DNA from 4 places in the Arthrobacter sp. R4 genome. Region 2 is predicted to be linked to each of the others. Evidence: riboswitches for the same ligand, from Rfam matches in the RefSeq annotation. Region 2 holds a riboswitch; each other region holds the start of a gene.

Region 1 (2,194 bases), on a different contig from region 2:
CCACGATCAGGCCATCCACCGGTCCGTGGTTCCCTGGGAGGTGGACGCGGCCCAGCAATGGAGCGTTATCCGGCGTAGCAGGACGCGCCCGGGCTGTACTTTCCAGCAGTTCCAGCTCGGCGACCGCCGGCACCAGGACCTGGGCATCGCGAAGCAGCTGGTAGACGCCGCCTGCCGAGACGCCGCCAGCCGACGTTCCTGTGCCGTCCTGGCGGCGCTCCGGACTGGATGCTGCCAACGCGTCCTCGCGCTGGGTGGCACCGATGACCACAGTGCCGTCACGCCTTGGAACGATGTAGACGGGAACACCGTGGACCAGTCCGCGGACAGTAGCGGTGACCAGAGGACGGAGATGCTCAGGGACGCGCAGCCGGAGAATGTCGCCGTGCACGGGGCGCAGCGGCAGCTGGAGTCCATCGGGCAGCCCGCCCAACGACGCCGCTCCGAGCCCGTTGGCCACGATGGTTTCCCTGGCGGTCACCGATCCCCCACCGGCCAGCCGGACACCTGCGACCCGGCCGTCTTTCCAGGCCAGCGACGACGCACGGTCGGCAACGGCGAATCCGTGTTCGGCTCCTGCGACCGCGGATCCTGAATCCTCCCTGTGGCTGGCCAAAGCCTCCCGCAGGCACGCCACCAGCTTCCGCGGATCCACCTGGTGGTCAGCGGGAATGTCCAGGGCGCAGGAGATCGCGGGGCTCAGGAGGGCTTCGCGGCTGCGGGCCTCGCGCACCGTCAGTGGTTCAACGTCCAGCCCGTGGGCCCGCTGGACTGATCGGAGGTTCATCAGCGCACGGCGGTCGGCCGCGTCCGCGCCGATGGCCAGCGTGGGGGTGGGCAGGTACCCTGCATCGCCGGGAACGTCCCGGGCCAGGTCCGCCGCGAAGGCCGGCCACAGCCGGGACGATTCAAGCATCAGCTCCAGGAGTTCTTCCTCCTGGTAGTGCAACTCACTTACCGGGGCGAGCATGCCTGCCGCAGCCCAGGAGGCGCCGGAACCGGGGGCATCATCGATGACCACCACAGAACGGCCCGAGCGCCTGGCTTCCCAGGCTATGCCGTGCCCGATCACACCCCCGCCGATAACGGCGACGTCGGCGGAGAGGTCGGCGAGAGCGTCATTGGGGGCGCCGGCCGAGGGACTGCCGGTTGGCGGGATCATGTGGTTCCTTCCCTACGCCGGTACTAGCCGGATCAGGTCAAGCGGTCGGCTCTGACGCCCTCTCAGCCCGGCGCTTTATGACAGCTGCCGCGGGCTCCCGCAGTACCTGCCCAGTTTAGAGGAACTACTCTGGTTTCCATGAACGCAGCCCTTCCTGACAGCATTGCCGTCGCCAACAACCCCCTCCCTTCCACGAGCCATGCTGCGCCCCTGGGCGATGCCCGGCTGTACCTGTGCACGGATGCCCGTAAGGATCGCGGTGACTTCGCCGGTTTTGTTGATGCGGCCTTCGCCGGGGGCGTGGACATCATCCAGCTCCGCGACAAGACGATTGAGGCAGCAGAGGAGCTGGACCTGCTGGCGGTACTGAAGGAGTCCGCCCTGCGCCATGGGCGGCTGTGGGCGGTCAATGACCGGGCCGACGTCGCGGTGCTCTCAGGTGCCCCGGTGTTCCATATTGGCCAGAAGGACCTGCCGCTGAAGGCTGCACGCACCTTGTTGAACGGCAATGCAGCCATCGGTCTGTCCACCCACACAACCTCACAGATCGACGGCGCGGTCTCGGCCTCGGCCGCAGTCACTGCCGCGCCCACTGGGCTGGACTATTTCTGTGTTGGTCCGGTCTGGGCCACCCCCACCAAGCCCGGCCGGGCCGCCGTCGGGCTCGACCTCCTCAGGTACGCCGCGGGGGCAGTCAAACAGGCGGGGTCCGTGCCCGGCGTGGCAGAGGTACCCTGGTTCGCCATTGGGGGCGTGGACCTGGGCAACGTGGAGCAGGTAGTGGAAGCGGGCGCCCGCCGGATCGTTGTGGTCCGGGCCATCACCGAAGCCGCCGATCCCGCAGAGGCCGCCGCGGCACTGCTTCGGGCCCTGGACACCGCCGGCGCCTAGGACTCCGGCCCCGGAGACGGGATGGCGTGCATTATCAGCGGAAATCGGGCTAACCTGAATTTCGTGTCACATCATCGGCTGGCCCCAAATGTCCACGAGCACACCAATGCCCTCGAGGAGGCACTGAGTGCGCTGCGGACC
Region 2 (2,194 bases):
CACGGTGAAGCAGAACTCGCCGTTGCCCACGGAAACAGGGCTGCGGGGATCAAGGCTCCGCTGCTCCACGTTGTGCCGGCGGACCAGGGCTTGACGGTCGATGGTGTGCTGGCTGCTCAAATGCCCGCCCTCCTGAAGGCTGCCGGATCTGACGGCGGCCTCCACGGTTGCACCCAGTGAGAAAACGCTTTCCGGATAGACTTCATCCTCGTGTCGTCAGGGGAGCGTGTCAACTTCGCGAGTATCAGGAAGCCCAGCCCGGGGTATGCTTACTCGGCCCGCATGGACCCCAGGATTTCGCGCAGGGCCTCCACCACGAGGTCGTGGTCCTGCTGCTGCGGCAGCCCGGAAACGGTGACCGTGGCTACCGCACCCACCCCGGCCACGTACACCGGGAAGGAGCCGCCGTGTGGTGCGTAGGTGGATTCGTCGAACCACCCGTGGTCCTCGATCCGTCCCCCGTGCAGCCTGCCGCGGAGTCCCACCAGCAATGACGGGATCTCATACCGGGCGGCGGTGCGCTGCTTGGCCCTGACCCAGTGCTCGTTGTCCGGGGTGGCGCCATCCAAAGCCACGTGGAAGAGCACCTGCTCGCCCTTGGTGATGTCGATCGCGATGGGAAGCCGCCGCGACTTCCCCAGCTCCACCAGGAGCAACCCCAGATTGAGGGAATCGTCCTTGGTGAAATGCGGAAACTGCAGCTCGGTGATCTCGGCCTCGATCCGGTCAATCAGGGCCTCGAGCAGGCCTGATGGCTGGGGCAGCCTTGAGTCGGGATTGAACGCAGTCACAGTCGGGTTGTTGGCAGTCATGGCCCACAATCTACCGCCCCAGCGGTGTAAACTGGACCACGCCCATCAGGGCAGATTATTCAAAGACCAGCTTTATTAACGACAGGGGAGCGCCGCCGTCGGGCATCACTGGCATTGCCAGGGAACCGCAGGTGGGCGCTGAGAGTGCGGGACAGCCGCAGACCCTCGAACCTGATCCGGTTAGTACCGGCGCAAGGGAGTCGAGTTCTCGAAGTGTGCGGTAACCGGCGGCAAGCCGACCGCCGGAACACTTTCCCCTCCTGTTCCTCAGGAGGATCACATGAGCACTGCAGCAATCAAAAAGACCGGCTACACCTGGCGCATCGTTGACATCGTGGTGGCCGCCCTCATCGCCATCGCCGGCGGCGTGATCTTCTGGGCGTGGTCCCAGGGCGCCGCCGCGGTTTCCCCGCCCATGAACGCCGTCTACCCGCCGCTGACCGGCCTCATCGCCGGTGGCTGGATGATCCCCGCCGTGCTGGGCATGCTGATCATCCGCAAGCCGGGCGCCGCGCTCTTCTGTGAAACGGTGGCCGCCATGGGTGAACTGATCATGGGCTCGCCGTACGGTGCCTCCGTGCTGTTCTCCGGCTTCGTCCAGGGCCTGGGCGCCGAGATCATCTTCGCCATCTTCGTCTACAAGAAGTTCAACCTGCCCATCGCGCTGCTGGCCGGCGCTGCGGCCGGGCTGTTCTGCGGCCTGAACGACTCCTTCGCCCCCTGGGGCTGGAATATCGCCTACGCCGCCGGTGACAAGCTCGCGTACATCGTATTCACCGCCATCTCGGGCGCGATCATCGCCGGCGCGCTGTCCTGGATCGCCACCCGCGGCCTGGCCAGGACGGGTGTGCTGAGCTCCTTCGCGTCCCGCAAGGCTGCGTCGGAGCCCGTCTTCTCCTAATGCCCGCAGCCTACGACGACGGCACAGCCGCTACGACGCGGCCCGCCGCCGTCACTGCCCGCGGTTGGGGGTGGCGGCACGCCGGCCGGTCCCGGCCTGCGGTCCACGCCCTGGACCTGGACATCAAGCCCGGGGAGCGTGTGCTCCTGCTGGGCCCGTCAGGGGCGGGGAAATCCACGCTGCTCCACGCCCTCGCGGGGGTGCTGGGGGATGTGAACGACGACGGCGAAGCAGGCGATTCCGACGAATCCGGTTCGCTGCGGATCGACGGCGCGTCCCCGCGTGAGCGACGCGGCCGCGCCGGGCTGGTGCAGCAGGATCCCGAAACGCAAGTGGTCCTCTCCCGGCTCGGCGACGACGTCGCCTTTGGTGCCGAGAACCTCGCCGTGCCGCGCGATGCGATCTGGGCGCGCGTGCACGAGGCGCTTGACGACGTCGGGCTCTCCCACCTGCCGCTGGACCACCCGACGTCGGCCCTGTC
Region 3 (2,194 bases), on a different contig from region 2:
CGCGTACTGAGCCAGGTCCGATGCAGCTCCGATTCAACCTCCAGGCATTGCTGGGCTGATCGGGCCCAAAACAGCTGTGCGGCTTCGGTGGGGGCCAAGGCGCTGGCCCGTGCCAGCACCCGTGAGTACCCATTGAGGTAGATGGCATCCTGGGCCAGGTAGTAGGCGAACTGCTTTTCGGGCAGGCTTCCTGCCACGAGGTTCCGGATGAACTCGAGCTCATAGATGGCGGCGAGGTCTGCGGTGGCCTCCGCACGGAGGAGCTCGGCGAAGCCGCCCTCGCCGAGCTGGGCCGGTTCCAGGGCAGGCCCTGTGGCCGCCTGCAGGTGGTGGAAGTGGTGGACGGGACCGTTTCCCGCACCGACGTCCAGGCCGTCCGAGGACACCAGGGCACCTGCCAGCCAGGGCTTGACGTGCCGCAGTGAGGCCTCCCAGTCCCCCAGGCGGGCCTGTGCCGTTGCCATGGCCGACGAGAGCGAGCAGCCCGTCCCGTGGCTGTTCCGGGTGGGGATCCTGTCCCCCGGAACCTCCACAATTTCCTGGGCAAGCAGTCCGCCGGTATTGACGAGGGCATCCGGGCAGGCGGCGCCGTCGAGATGTCCCCCCTTCACCAGGATGGTGGAGCCGGTGTCCGCCGCCAACCGCCGGCCCTGTTCCAGCGCTTCTGGCCAGGAGCCGGCCTGGGCCTCTCCGAGCAGCATGGCCAGTTCAGCGAGATTGGGCGTGATCAGGTCCGCCAGCGGGAGCAGTCCGCGGAGGGCAGCCTCGGCAGACGCCTGCAGGAGCCTGTCGCCGCTGGTAGCCACCATGACGGGGTCAAGGACTACGACGCCGGGACGCACCTTTTCGAGCCAGCTGCGGACCGCGGCCACCACCTCGGCATCGCCCAGCATGCCGATTTTGACGGCATCAATGGTGATGTCATCGCTCACGGCTTCCAACTGCTGGACCAGGAAGGCGGCCGGCGGTACGTGCACCGCGCGGACGCCCTGAGTGTTCTGCGCTGTCAGCGCGGTGATCGCGGCCATCCCGTAACCGCCAAGGGCTGCGATGCTTTTCAGGTCGGCCTGGATGCCGGCGCCGCCGGACGGGTCAGACCCTGCGATGGACAGCACCCGCGGAACGTCCCGGAGGACCGGGGCCGGCGCTGCCGGGCTGAGTACAGGTGCCAGGGGCAGGACAGTAGTTGAAGACAAGGAAGACATCCCTTCGCCGGTGCTAGCCGGACAGGTTCAACGGGTGTGGATCTCAGCCGGCCCTTGCGCGGCACCCCGTGTCGGTAACCAAGCCTAGCGTTTCAGTGCCCGGCCCGGTGTCAAATGGCCCTGTCGAATGAAGCCGTTAACGCGCGATGCCCGGACGCGCCCCTGCGAAGGGTCGTGTCCGGGCATCCTGGCTGATGTCCTTTGCGGAGGATCAGAGCTCGGAAGCAGGTACTCCTACCCCGAGGATGATGGGCGCCTCTGCCTGTTTCTTGTCGCCTGCGGCCGTTGTGGCCGGCTCAGGCGCCTTGGCCGCGTGGGAGTGGCCGCCGGCTGCTGCGTGCGTTGCCTCGTGGTGTTCTACCGAGGTTGCGTTTGCCGCGCCCTGGGCCCGGCTGGCGCTGCGGTTGCGGCGGGGCCTGCGGGTACGGGACTGCTCAGCGGTGTGGTCTGAGTAATCCTTCTCCTCTACCGCAGCATGCGGCACATCGGTGCTTGGCTGCGGGGCAGCCTGCGCAGGCTCCGGAGCGGCAACGGCGGGCTCGCCGAGGTGCGCGAAGGCTTCAGCGAGCCTGTCGAGCGTCAGGGCCGGCTGCTGCGGCTGGTCTGCCGCGTGCTCCACGAACGGCAGCACCACCTGTTCCCCGCCAAAAGTGAGCACGGCAGCAGGACGTCCGGACGCGTCGGCGTCATGCTGGCGGGCTGTTGCCGGTGCCTGGCCTGTTTGTGCCTGGCCTGTTGCTGCCGGGGCGGCGTGGGCCTGCTCCGTCGTCGTCCGTGCTGCCGCTGCAGCAGGGCTTCCGGCCGCCGCGGCTCCAGCAGCGTGGGCTACCTCGTCGTCGTGCAGGTGCGCTGCGTGCGCCGCCGCGGCGATGTTGGCCAGGGCCAGCCTGGTGGCCTCAGCCTTGGCGTGCCGCTCGGCGTCGCTGGGATCCGGGTGGACTGTGTGGACCTGGACCGGTGCGGACGGTGCCGCCTCCAAGGGAACGCCT
Region 4 (2,194 bases), on a different contig from region 2:
ATGATGGAACCGCCACGGGAAACGATGCCGGTGACACGGTTGGCCGTCAGCGGCACGTAGCGCAGCAGCACTCCGGCGTGGATGGTCATGTAGTCCACGCCCTGCTCGCACTGCTCAATCACGGTGTCGCGGAAGATCTCCCACGTCAGTTTGTTGGCCTCGCCATTGACCTTCTCCAGCGCCTGGTAGATGGGCACCGTGCCGATGGGGACGGGGGAGTTGCGGATGATCCACTCACGCGTGGTGTGGATGTCATCGCCGGTGGACAGGTCCATCACGGTGTCGGCTCCCCACTGGGTTGCCCACTGCAGTTTGTCCACTTCCTGGGCGATGGAACTTGTCACAGCCGAGTTGCCGATATTGGCGTTGATCTTGACCAGGAAGGCCTTGCCGATGATCATCGGCTCGGATTCCGGGTGGTTGATGTTGTTGGGGATGATGGCGCGGCCTGCCGCCACTTCGCTGCGGACCAGTTCCACGTCACAGTTTTCGCGGAGGGCAACGAACTGCATCTCCGGGGTGATGACACCCTGCTTTGCGTAGTGCATCTGGGTGACTGTCCGGCCGTCGACGGCGCGGCGGGGCACCGGCTGTGCTCCCTTCCACTCTGCGGAGGCTGCGCCGCGGCGTACTGCCGACTTGCCGTCGTCGAGCAGGTTCCGTTCCCGGCCGCTGTAGGGCTCGGTGTCGCCACGGGCCGCGATCCATTCCGAGCGGAACGGGTCCAGGCCCACCACCGGATCACTCCCAGGGCCGGCGGTGCGGTACGTCCGGAAAGGGCCGTTCGCCTCGCCGTTGGGCGATGGTTCCAGCGCAATTTCCGTTACCGGAACCCGGATTCCGGTGGCCTCGTCACTGATGAACGCCAACGAATGGGATTTCAGCGACTGGGTCTCAGTGCCGGCTTTCCCCTTGGCAGTCTCATTTTGGGCAGCAATCAGCCGTGTTTCTGGTGTACTCAATGAATACTCACTTCCTTCGCCGGCATTACCCGGACAGGTTCAACGGTCGCAGGCTGCGTCAGCCTGATCTCAGCCCCTGCAAGGGCTCCCGTGTGGTCTAGATGAAGCTACCACAGGTCCAAGTGGGGAGGATGTGACTTGACAGGCTGACCATCTTGCGCGGATTAGGCTGGTCCGATGGCGGGAATCATCGAATTCAGCGGAACAGTGCTCACCGGACCGAATGAGGAACGGCGGGGCCTCTGGTCCGTCGACGGCCGTCTCACGTTCCACAGGCCCCCCACTTCCCCCGATGCTGTGCTGGGAGGCTGGGTCCTTCCCGGGTTCGTTGATGCCCACTGCCACGTTGGCCTGGGACCCGGCGGCGTCGTCCCGGATGCGATGGCTGAAGAACAGGCCCGCACCGACCGCGACGCAGGCACGCTCCTGGTCCGTGATGCCGGGGCGGCAAGCGACACGCGTTGGCTGCAGCAGCGTCACGACATGCCCAGGCTTATCCGCGCCGGGCGGCATATTGCCCGGTCCCGGCGCTACCTGCGGGATTTCGCCGTCGAGGTGGAGCCAGACGGCCTGGTGGAGGCCGTGCGGAAGCAGGCGAGGGCCGGTGATGGCTGGGTCAAGCTCGTGGGGGACTGGATTGACCGCGACGCCGGAGACCTCGCACCGTCGTTTCCCGACGCCGTCGTCCGCGATGCCGTGCAGGCGGCCCACGACGAGGGCGCACGGGTGACCGCGCACTGCTTCGCCGAAGACACCCTTGACCAGATGCTCGACGCCGGCATCGACTGCATCGAGCACGCCACCGGATTGCTGCCCCGGCACGTTCCCCGGCTCGCCGCCCAGGGTGTCCCCATCGTTCCGACGCTGATCAACATCGACACCTTCCCGGACATCGCCCGCCAGGCCGAAGCGAAATTCCCGCGGTACGCCGAGCACATGCACGCGCTGTGGGAACGCAGGTACGAGCGCGTGTACGAAGCCTTCGAAGCAGGCGTGCGGATCTATGCCGGGACAGATGCCGGCAGCGTCATCCGGCACGGACGGATCGCCGACGAAATCCTGTCGCTGCACCGGGCGGGCCTCCCTCCTGCGGCGGCCCTGGATGCTGCCTGCTGGGGTGCGCGGACGTGGCTCGGCGCTGAGGGGATCTCCGAGGGTGCCAGCGCAGACGTGGTGATCTGCAGGGAAGATCCGCGGCGCGTCCCCGCCACAGTTGCCTCACTTCGGCACGT

Evidence for each region. A riboswitch is a leader RNA that binds a small molecule or an ion and turns the genes downstream of it on or off. The one in region 2 is predicted to bind thiamine pyrophosphate.
Region 1: linked by a shared signal. The riboswitch ahead of thiO (glycine oxidase ThiO) and the one ahead of ACLKOZ_RS19100 (ECF transporter S component) in region 2 are both predicted to bind thiamine pyrophosphate.
Region 3: linked by a shared signal. The riboswitch ahead of ACLKOZ_RS06095 (bifunctional hydroxymethylpyrimidine kinase/phosphomethylpyrimidine kinase) and the one ahead of ACLKOZ_RS19100 (ECF transporter S component) in region 2 are both predicted to bind thiamine pyrophosphate.
Region 4: linked by a shared signal. The riboswitch ahead of thiC (phosphomethylpyrimidine synthase ThiC) and the one ahead of ACLKOZ_RS19100 (ECF transporter S component) in region 2 are both predicted to bind thiamine pyrophosphate.

The regions. Positions count from the first base shown of each region.
Region 1 is NZ_JBLWIJ010000017.1:246,807-249,000, reverse strand. Features, by position in the region: gene thiO (glycine oxidase ThiO) at 1-1,162, opposite strand, end outside; TPP riboswitch at 1,155-1,273, opposite strand; gene thiE (thiamine phosphate synthase) at 1,301-2,053, shown strand; gene ACLKOZ_RS12705 (RNB domain-containing ribonuclease) at 2,117-2,194, shown strand, end outside.
Region 2 is NZ_JBLWIJ010000032.1:124,431-126,624, reverse strand. Features, by position in the region: gene ACLKOZ_RS19110 (hypothetical protein) at 1-120, opposite strand, end outside; gene ACLKOZ_RS19105 (heme-degrading domain-containing protein) at 270-812, opposite strand; TPP riboswitch at 886-1,028, shown strand; gene ACLKOZ_RS19100 (ECF transporter S component) at 1,093-1,713, shown strand; gene ACLKOZ_RS19095 (ABC transporter ATP-binding protein) at 1,713-2,194, shown strand, end outside.
Region 3 is NZ_JBLWIJ010000010.1:61,606-63,799, reverse strand. Features, by position in the region: gene ACLKOZ_RS06095 (bifunctional hydroxymethylpyrimidine kinase/phosphomethylpyrimidine kinase) at 1-1,205, opposite strand, end outside; TPP riboswitch at 1,188-1,284, opposite strand; gene ACLKOZ_RS06090 (Rne/Rng family ribonuclease) at 1,417-2,194, opposite strand, start outside.
Region 4 is NZ_JBLWIJ010000033.1:90,075-92,268, forward strand. Features, by position in the region: gene thiC (phosphomethylpyrimidine synthase ThiC) at 1-962, opposite strand, end outside; TPP riboswitch at 957-1,064, opposite strand; gene ACLKOZ_RS19465 (amidohydrolase family protein) at 1,140-2,194, shown strand, end outside.